2 regions of the Micromonospora sp. CA-249363 genome follow, and region 1 is predicted to be linked to the other one. Evidence: riboswitches for the same ligand, from Rfam matches in the RefSeq annotation. Region 1 holds a riboswitch; the other holds the start of a gene.

Region 1 (3,404 bases):
TGACCAGTCTAACCCTTGTTCGACAATCATCGAACAACACCCTATGGTCGGTGTCGTTGGTTCGAAGATACTCGAACATTGGAGCTGACGATGCGATCCCGCGCCGCCGCCTACCCGCTGCTCGCCGTGCTCGCCTGGGGCGCGATGTTTCCGATCCTGGCCACTGCGCTGGCTCGGGTCGACCCGCTCAACCTGACCACCGCCCGCTACGTCGTCGCCGCCGTCATCCTGGTCGGCATCCTGCTGCTCCGCGAGGGCACGGCCGCGCTGCGGCTCGGCGGTCGGGGAGTCGAGGTGGTGGTGCTCGGCGTCGTCGGCTTCGCCGGCTTCAACCTGCTCACCAACCTGGCGCTCGAACACGCTGCCCCGCAGCAGGTGTCCCTGTTCGTGGCGACCACCCCGATCATCACCCAACTCGTCCGGTGGGCCCGCGACGGCGTACGGCCGAAGCCTCTGCTTCTGGTCCTCTCCCTGGTGGCGCTCCTCGGCGTCGGTCTGGTGATCACGCGCGGGAGCCTGGCCGGGCTCGGCCAGTTCGGTCTCGGCGGCCTCATGATGATCGGAGCGGTGCTCGGCTGGGCCGTCTACACCCACGGCGCGACCCGGTTCGGCGCCTGGTCACCGCTGCGCTTCACCACCCTGACCGCGCTCGCCGGAACGGCCGCCATGCTGGCCGCGAGCATCGGCGCCGACGCCGTCGGGTGGCAGCACGCGCCGGCTGGCGCCGACCTCGTGGCGGTCACTCCACAACTGGCGTACGCCGTGCTCGTCGCCGCCGTCGTCGCGGTGCTGGCCTGGAACACCGGTGTGCAGCGCCTGGGCGCGGCCAACGCCGCCCTGTTCATGAACCTCGTCCCGGTGACCACCTTCGTCGTGCAGATCGCCCGTGGCTACCGGCCGGAGGGCATCGAACTGGTCGGAGCGGCGATCACCATCGCCGCCCTGGTCGCCGCGAACCTCGCGGCGCGCACCCGCCCCCGGCCCTCGACGTCGCCCCAGCCGACCGCGGTCACCGATCCCGTCGCGGTGGTCGACCCGGTGGCGGTGGCAGCCCGCTGACCCACTGGCTGGGATGCCCGGTGGAGGCGCCGGGCAACGTTGCCTAGACTCGGTGGCACAACTGCATACCTCATCCAGAGGGGCTGAGGGATACGGCCCGACGACGCCCCGGCAACCACCCCGCGCGCTCACCGCTGAGCGACCCGCGGGGCAGGTGCCAATTCCGTCCCCGCCGCACCGTGCGATGCGGGGAAAGATGAGAGGACTCTCGACATGACGTCGACGCTCGCCGCCTCCGGCATCGACACCTCCGCCAGCCCCGCCCGCGCCCTCGTCTGCCGTGCCTGTTCGGCCCGCTACCCGCTCGCCGCCCAGCACGCCTGTTACGAGTGTTTCGGTCCTCTGGAGGTCGACTACGACACCGCGGCCCTCGCCACGGTCACCCGGGAGCAGATCGAGGCCGGCCCCGACAACATCTGGCGGTACGCCGCGCTGCTGCCCGCCGGGCAGGACCCGGCCACCCGGGTCACCCTCGACCCGGGTCTGACCCCGCTGGTGGCGGCTCCGCACCTCGCCGCCGAGCTGGGCATCACCGCGCCGCTCTGGGTCAAGGACGACAGCGCCAATCCGACCCACTCGTTCAAGGACCGCGTCGTCTCGGTGGCGCTGACCGCCGCCAAGGCGCTCGGGTTCAGCCGGTTCGCCTGCGCCTCCACCGGCAACCTGGCCAACTCGGTGGCCGCGCACGCCGCCCGTGCCGGTGTGCCCTCGATCGTCTTCATCCCGTGCGACCTGGAGCAGGGCAAGGTCATCACCACGGCCGTCTACGGCGGTGAGCTGGTCGCCATCGACGGCTCGTACGACGACGTCAACCGGCTCTGCGGTGAGCTGGTGGAGACCGACGAGTTCGAGGACACGGCGTTCGTCAACGTGAACGTCCGGCCGTACTACGCGGAAGGGTCCAAGACCCTCGGGTACGAGGTGGCCGAGCAGCTCGGCTGGCGGATTCCCGCCCAGGTGGTCATCCCGATGGCCAGCGGCGAACTGCTCACCAAGATTGACAAGGCGTTCTCCGAGCTGGTCGAGATCGGCCTGGTCGAGGCCCCGGCGGGCGGCTGGAAGGTCTTCGGGGCGCAGTCGGCCGGCTGCAACCCGATCGCCGCCGCGCTGCACGCCGACACCGACACCATCACCCCGGTCAAGCCCACCGGCATCGCCAAGTCGCTCAACATCGGCGACCCGGCCGCCGGCCTCTACGCGCTGGAGGCGGTGCGCCGCACCGGCGGTTGGATGGAGTACGCCGACGACGACGAGATCCGCGCCGGCATCCGCGACCTGGCCCGTACCACCGGCGTGTTCGCCGAGACTGCCGGCGGAGTCACCGCCGCGGTGCTGCGCAAGCTGGTCGAGTCCGGCCGGCTCGATCCCACGGCGGAGACGGTCATCTTCAACACCGGCGAAGGTCTGAAGACCATCGACGCCGTGGCCGCCCAGGTCGGCCCGACCCACCAGATCAAGCCGTCCCTGCGTGCGGCCCGGGACGCCGGTCTGCTCGGCTGAATCCACCGGGTGACTGGATTTTCGCTGTGAGTGTGGAAAACCTGCCCCTCGGGACTTGACGGCAGGAACCGGACGGCGCAAGATGCTCCGTGCGGGAGGGCATTTCGCCGAAGACTTTTGAAGTTCTTGCGACCCAACGCCGGAGGCGTTGTGCGAGTGTCCCTCCCGACCACGTTCGACAGGGCCAGCGAATAATCGCTGGCCCTGTCGCTTTTGCTCCTGCCAGGCTCACCCGCATGAGCATCACGATCGCGCCGTTCGACGGCACCGACCGGGCCGCGGTCGACGAGGCGTACCGCATCGGAGCGGCGGCCATCGAGGCCGACCTGCCCGACTTCCCGCCGTCCTGCCGGCAACGCTTCGACGCCCTCTTCCACACCCCGATGCCCGGCACCCGCTCCCTCTGGGCGCTGGCCCGGCTGGACGGGGTGCCCGCCGGCTACCTTCAGCTCGACCTGCCGCAGCTCGACAACCCCGAAAACGCCACCGCCGAGCTGACGGTCCGTCCGGACCTGCGCCGCCGGGGCGTCGGCCGGGCCCTGCACGAGTACGGGGTACGCCTCCTCCGTCAACACGACCGCAAACGGGTCGTCGCCATGGCCGTCGCCGCGCTGCCCGACGGCCCGACCCGACCGGTGGCGGGCGCCGCGTTCGCCACCGCGCTGGGCGCGCACTCCGCGCTGGTCGAGGTGCGTCGCCGCCTGGAGATCGAGCGCATCGACCGGCTCGCGCTGCGGGCCGCCCTGGCCGAGGCCCGGCCCCGCGCCGAGGGCTACCGGTCCGTCACCTGGCAGGGCGCCACCCCACCGGAGTACGTGGCGGACATCGCCTACCTGGACGGCCGG
Region 2 (3,404 bases), 2.6 Mb from region 1:
GGTGGCCGAGGTGAGCGTGGGCTCGTCTTCCTCGTCCGGCGCGACGGTGGTCCGGCCCTCACGCAGCCGCCGGTCGATCCAGTTGACGAGGTGAGTCAGCGGGACGGTCAAGGCCAGGTAGAACAGGCCCGCCAGCAACAGCGCGGACTCGTTTCCGGTGGTGGCCGCGTAGTCCTGCCCGATGCGGAACAGCTCCCGCTGACTGGCCACCAGGCCGAGGAAGTACACCAGGCTGGAGTCCTTGATCAGCGCGATGAGCTGGTTGACCCAGGCGGGCAGCACCCGCCGGATGCCCTGCGGGATGATCACCAGCCGCATCGCGTCGGCCCAGGAGAAGCCGAGCGCCCGTGCGCCCTCCAACTGGGCCGCCTCCACGGACTGGATGCCGGAGCGGAAGATCTCCCCGATGTACGCGGCGGCGATCAGCGACAGCGCGAGGATGCCCAGCGGGTACGGGTCCGGCCCCCACACCTGCATGCCCAGCGGCGCCAACCCGACGCCGATCAGCAGGATCGTCGCCGCGGCCGGCAGCCCCCGGAAGACGTCGGTGTAGACGCGCGCCGGCCAGCGTAGCCACCGGCTGCGGGAGATGCCGGCCACGGCCAGCAGCAGACCCAGCACCGTGCCGAGCAGGGCGGCGGAGACCGCCAGGATCAGCGTGTTGGGCAGCCCGACGGTCAGCATCTCGGGCAGCGCCTCGCGCATCGCGTCGATGTCGAAGAACGTCTCCCACAGGGTGCTCAACGGATCCATCGTTCGCCTCTCCTACCGCCCTGCTCGCTCGTCACCGGATCAGGAGGCGGCCGACGCGGACGCCGACGGCGCCACCACCGTGCCGCTGCCCGGCTTGAAGTCGGCCGGGATCGGCCGGCCCGGGTAGTACTGGGCCTGCAACCGGCTCCACGTGCCGTCGGCGATGACCTCGTCGAGGGCCTTGTTCAGCGCCTCGCGCAGCTTGTCGCTGCCCTTGGCGACGGCGTACGCGGTCGGCGCCGGGCTGAGCTGCTTGGCGGCCACCGTGATCTTGCCGCTGCTGTCGGCGGCGGACTTCTCGCCGATCTCCGCCGGGGCGATCCAGGCGTCGGCCGTGCCCGCCTTGAGCTGGTTGATCGCGCCGTTGTAGTCCGGTACGCGCACCGGGTCGAGCTGCTTGCCGGTGGCGTAGTCGTCCTGGACGGTGCCCTGCACCACCACGACACGCTTGCCGGTGAGCTGGTCGAACCCGCTGATCGGCGAGCCGGCCGGCACGTCCAGCCCGAAGTAGCCGAAGTCGTACCCGTTGCCGAAGTCGACGGTCTTCTTGCGCGCCTCGGTGATGGTGATCGAGGAGCTGCCGACGTCGAACTTGTGGTTGTTGACCTGGGACAGCAGCGCGGAGAAGTCGGTGCCGACGAACTCGACCTTCAGGCCGAGCTTGCCGGCCACGGCGGTCAGCAGGTCGTTGTCGAAGCCGGTGAACTTACCGTCCTTGAGATACACGTTGGGCGGGGCGTCGGTCAGCGTGCCGGCCCGCAGCACGCCGGCCTGCGCCAGGCCGTACGGGTTGTCGGCGTTGCCCGCCGACCCGCCGCCACCACCGCTGCCGCAAGCACTCAAAGCACCCAAAGCAACAGCAGCAGCAGTAAATACCTTCAAACCAAACGAGAATCGCACAGCCATCTCCAAATGGGGATACGTCGACCCCGTCGATCATGAAGTTGTTGCCGCGACACGCCGGTCGGGCGGCAACAACTTCATGATCGACGCGAGAGGTCGCGTGGTGGGTGGGGCGGGAGGGAGAGCGAGCTAGCGCTTCAGGCGGCGGTACACGCCGCGCTGCGCATTCGCATCAGGTCCACGTGACGACGCCGGGTCAGGGCCGGCGTACGCCGACTGGCCGGTGGTGTGGGGCTGAGGATGTGCATGCGGTCTCCCGGGTCTTGTTGCTGACCTGGGTGCCAGGCCACGCTTGCACCGACGTCCTGCCGGTGCCTGGTCTTCACCCGGGGCACCCCACCGCGGAGGAGGGTTGCCGGCCAGCGAGCCGGGGCTTCGCGCTGGCGCTCATGACCTGCGCCGAGGCTAGCAGCAGCGACCGGTCGGTCGTCCAGCCGATATGACCACGCTCACCGACGGTGACCGGCGCTCGGCGCGGAGGTCAACCGGCGTGCACGTGGGGTCGACGCGTCCGGTCCGGCTCCTGACGCCGCAGGATCTCCCGGGTCACCGAGGCGATCTCGCCCTGCCCGAACGCCAGGTAACGCAGCACGTTGCGGGCCGGGCCGCCCTCGGTCCACTCGAAGTAGATGTGCGGGCGTCGCGTGCTGCGGTCCCGGATCTCCAGTAACAGCGCGGCCAGCGCGTTGGGCACCGAGGAGCTGGCCAGACTGAGCACCGGGAAACGGCCGTGCGCCACACTGCCGATCACCAGCAACCCGGTCTCGAAGTCCGACGGGTCGGTGACCCGGACCTCGACGAAGATCACGTCACTGTCGTCGGGGAAGTCGTTGTCCGCCATCGTCTGGGCCAGCTTGTCGCGGTACTCCGCGAGGTCGCGGCGCTCCGGTTCGTGCGCGACCAGGCGGATGCGGCGTCCGGAGCGCTCGTCGATCAGCGCGGTCGCCAGCTCGTCGAGCTGGACGTGGTCCACCCGCAGCTCGAACGCCCGCATCACCCGCGACAGCGCCGACACCAGGATCATCGCTCCGATGAAACAGGCGGCGATCTTCACACCGTCGGGGCGCTCCGCCACGTTCGCCACGGTCGTGTAGACGAACACCACCGCGATGGCCCCGAACGCGACCGTGCGGCCCCGTTGCCGTCGCCGCCGCGCCGCGAGGGTCACGGCCGTCGCCGCCGAGGTGATCAACACCAGAACCCCGGTGGCGTACGCGCCGCCCTGCGCGTCGACGCTGGCGGAGAAGACGATCGTGATCAGGAACGCCACGCCGGTGAACACCAGGACCAGCGGCCGGACCGCGCGGGCCCACGTCGGCGCCATGCCGTAGCGGGGCAGATACCGGGGTACGAGGTTGAGCAGCCCGGCCATCGCGGACGCTCCCGCGAACCAGAGGATCGCGATGGTGGAGAGGTCGTAGACGGTGCCGAACACCTCGCCGAGATGCTGGTGGGCAAGGTAGGCCAGCGCCCGGCCGTTGGCCGCCCCGCCCGGCTGGAAGGCTTCGGGCGGTATCAGCACGGTGGTGGTCACGCTGCTGGTGATGAGGAAGACGCTCATCGTCGCCGCGGCGGTGGTGAGCAGCCGTCGCGCGCCCCGGATGCGGCCCAGCGGCCGGTCCTCCGAGTCCTGGCGGTCCCCGCGGATGTGCGGCATCACCGCCACCCCGGTCTCGAAACCGGACAGGCCCAGCGCCAGCTTCGGGAACACGAGCAGGGACAGCCCGACCACCAGCAGGGGATCGCCG

Evidence for each region. Region 1 has a riboswitch for S-adenosylmethionine ahead of thrC (threonine synthase). Riboswitches for the same ligand answer to the same signal wherever they lie in the genome.
Region 2: it holds a riboswitch for S-adenosylmethionine, as region 1 does, so the genes downstream of both, ACQPZK_RS09960 (ABC transporter substrate-binding protein) here and thrC (threonine synthase) in region 1, are expected to answer to the same signal.

Annotation. Positions count from the first base shown of each region.
Region 1 covers NZ_CP192020.1:6,493,312-6,496,715, reverse strand. The annotation lists gene ACQPZK_RS29170 (DMT family transporter) at 91-1,059, shown strand; SAM riboswitch class I at 1,127-1,262, shown strand; gene thrC (threonine synthase) at 1,273-2,559, shown strand; gene ACQPZK_RS29160 (N-acetyltransferase family protein) at 2,796-3,404, shown strand, end outside.
Region 2 covers NZ_CP192020.1:2,161,835-2,165,238, forward strand. The annotation lists gene ACQPZK_RS09955 (amino acid ABC transporter permease) at 1-753, opposite strand, end outside; gene ACQPZK_RS09960 (ABC transporter substrate-binding protein) at 793-1,596, opposite strand; SAM riboswitch class IV at 1,940-2,051, opposite strand; gene ACQPZK_RS09965 (amino acid transporter) at 2,138-3,404, opposite strand, start outside.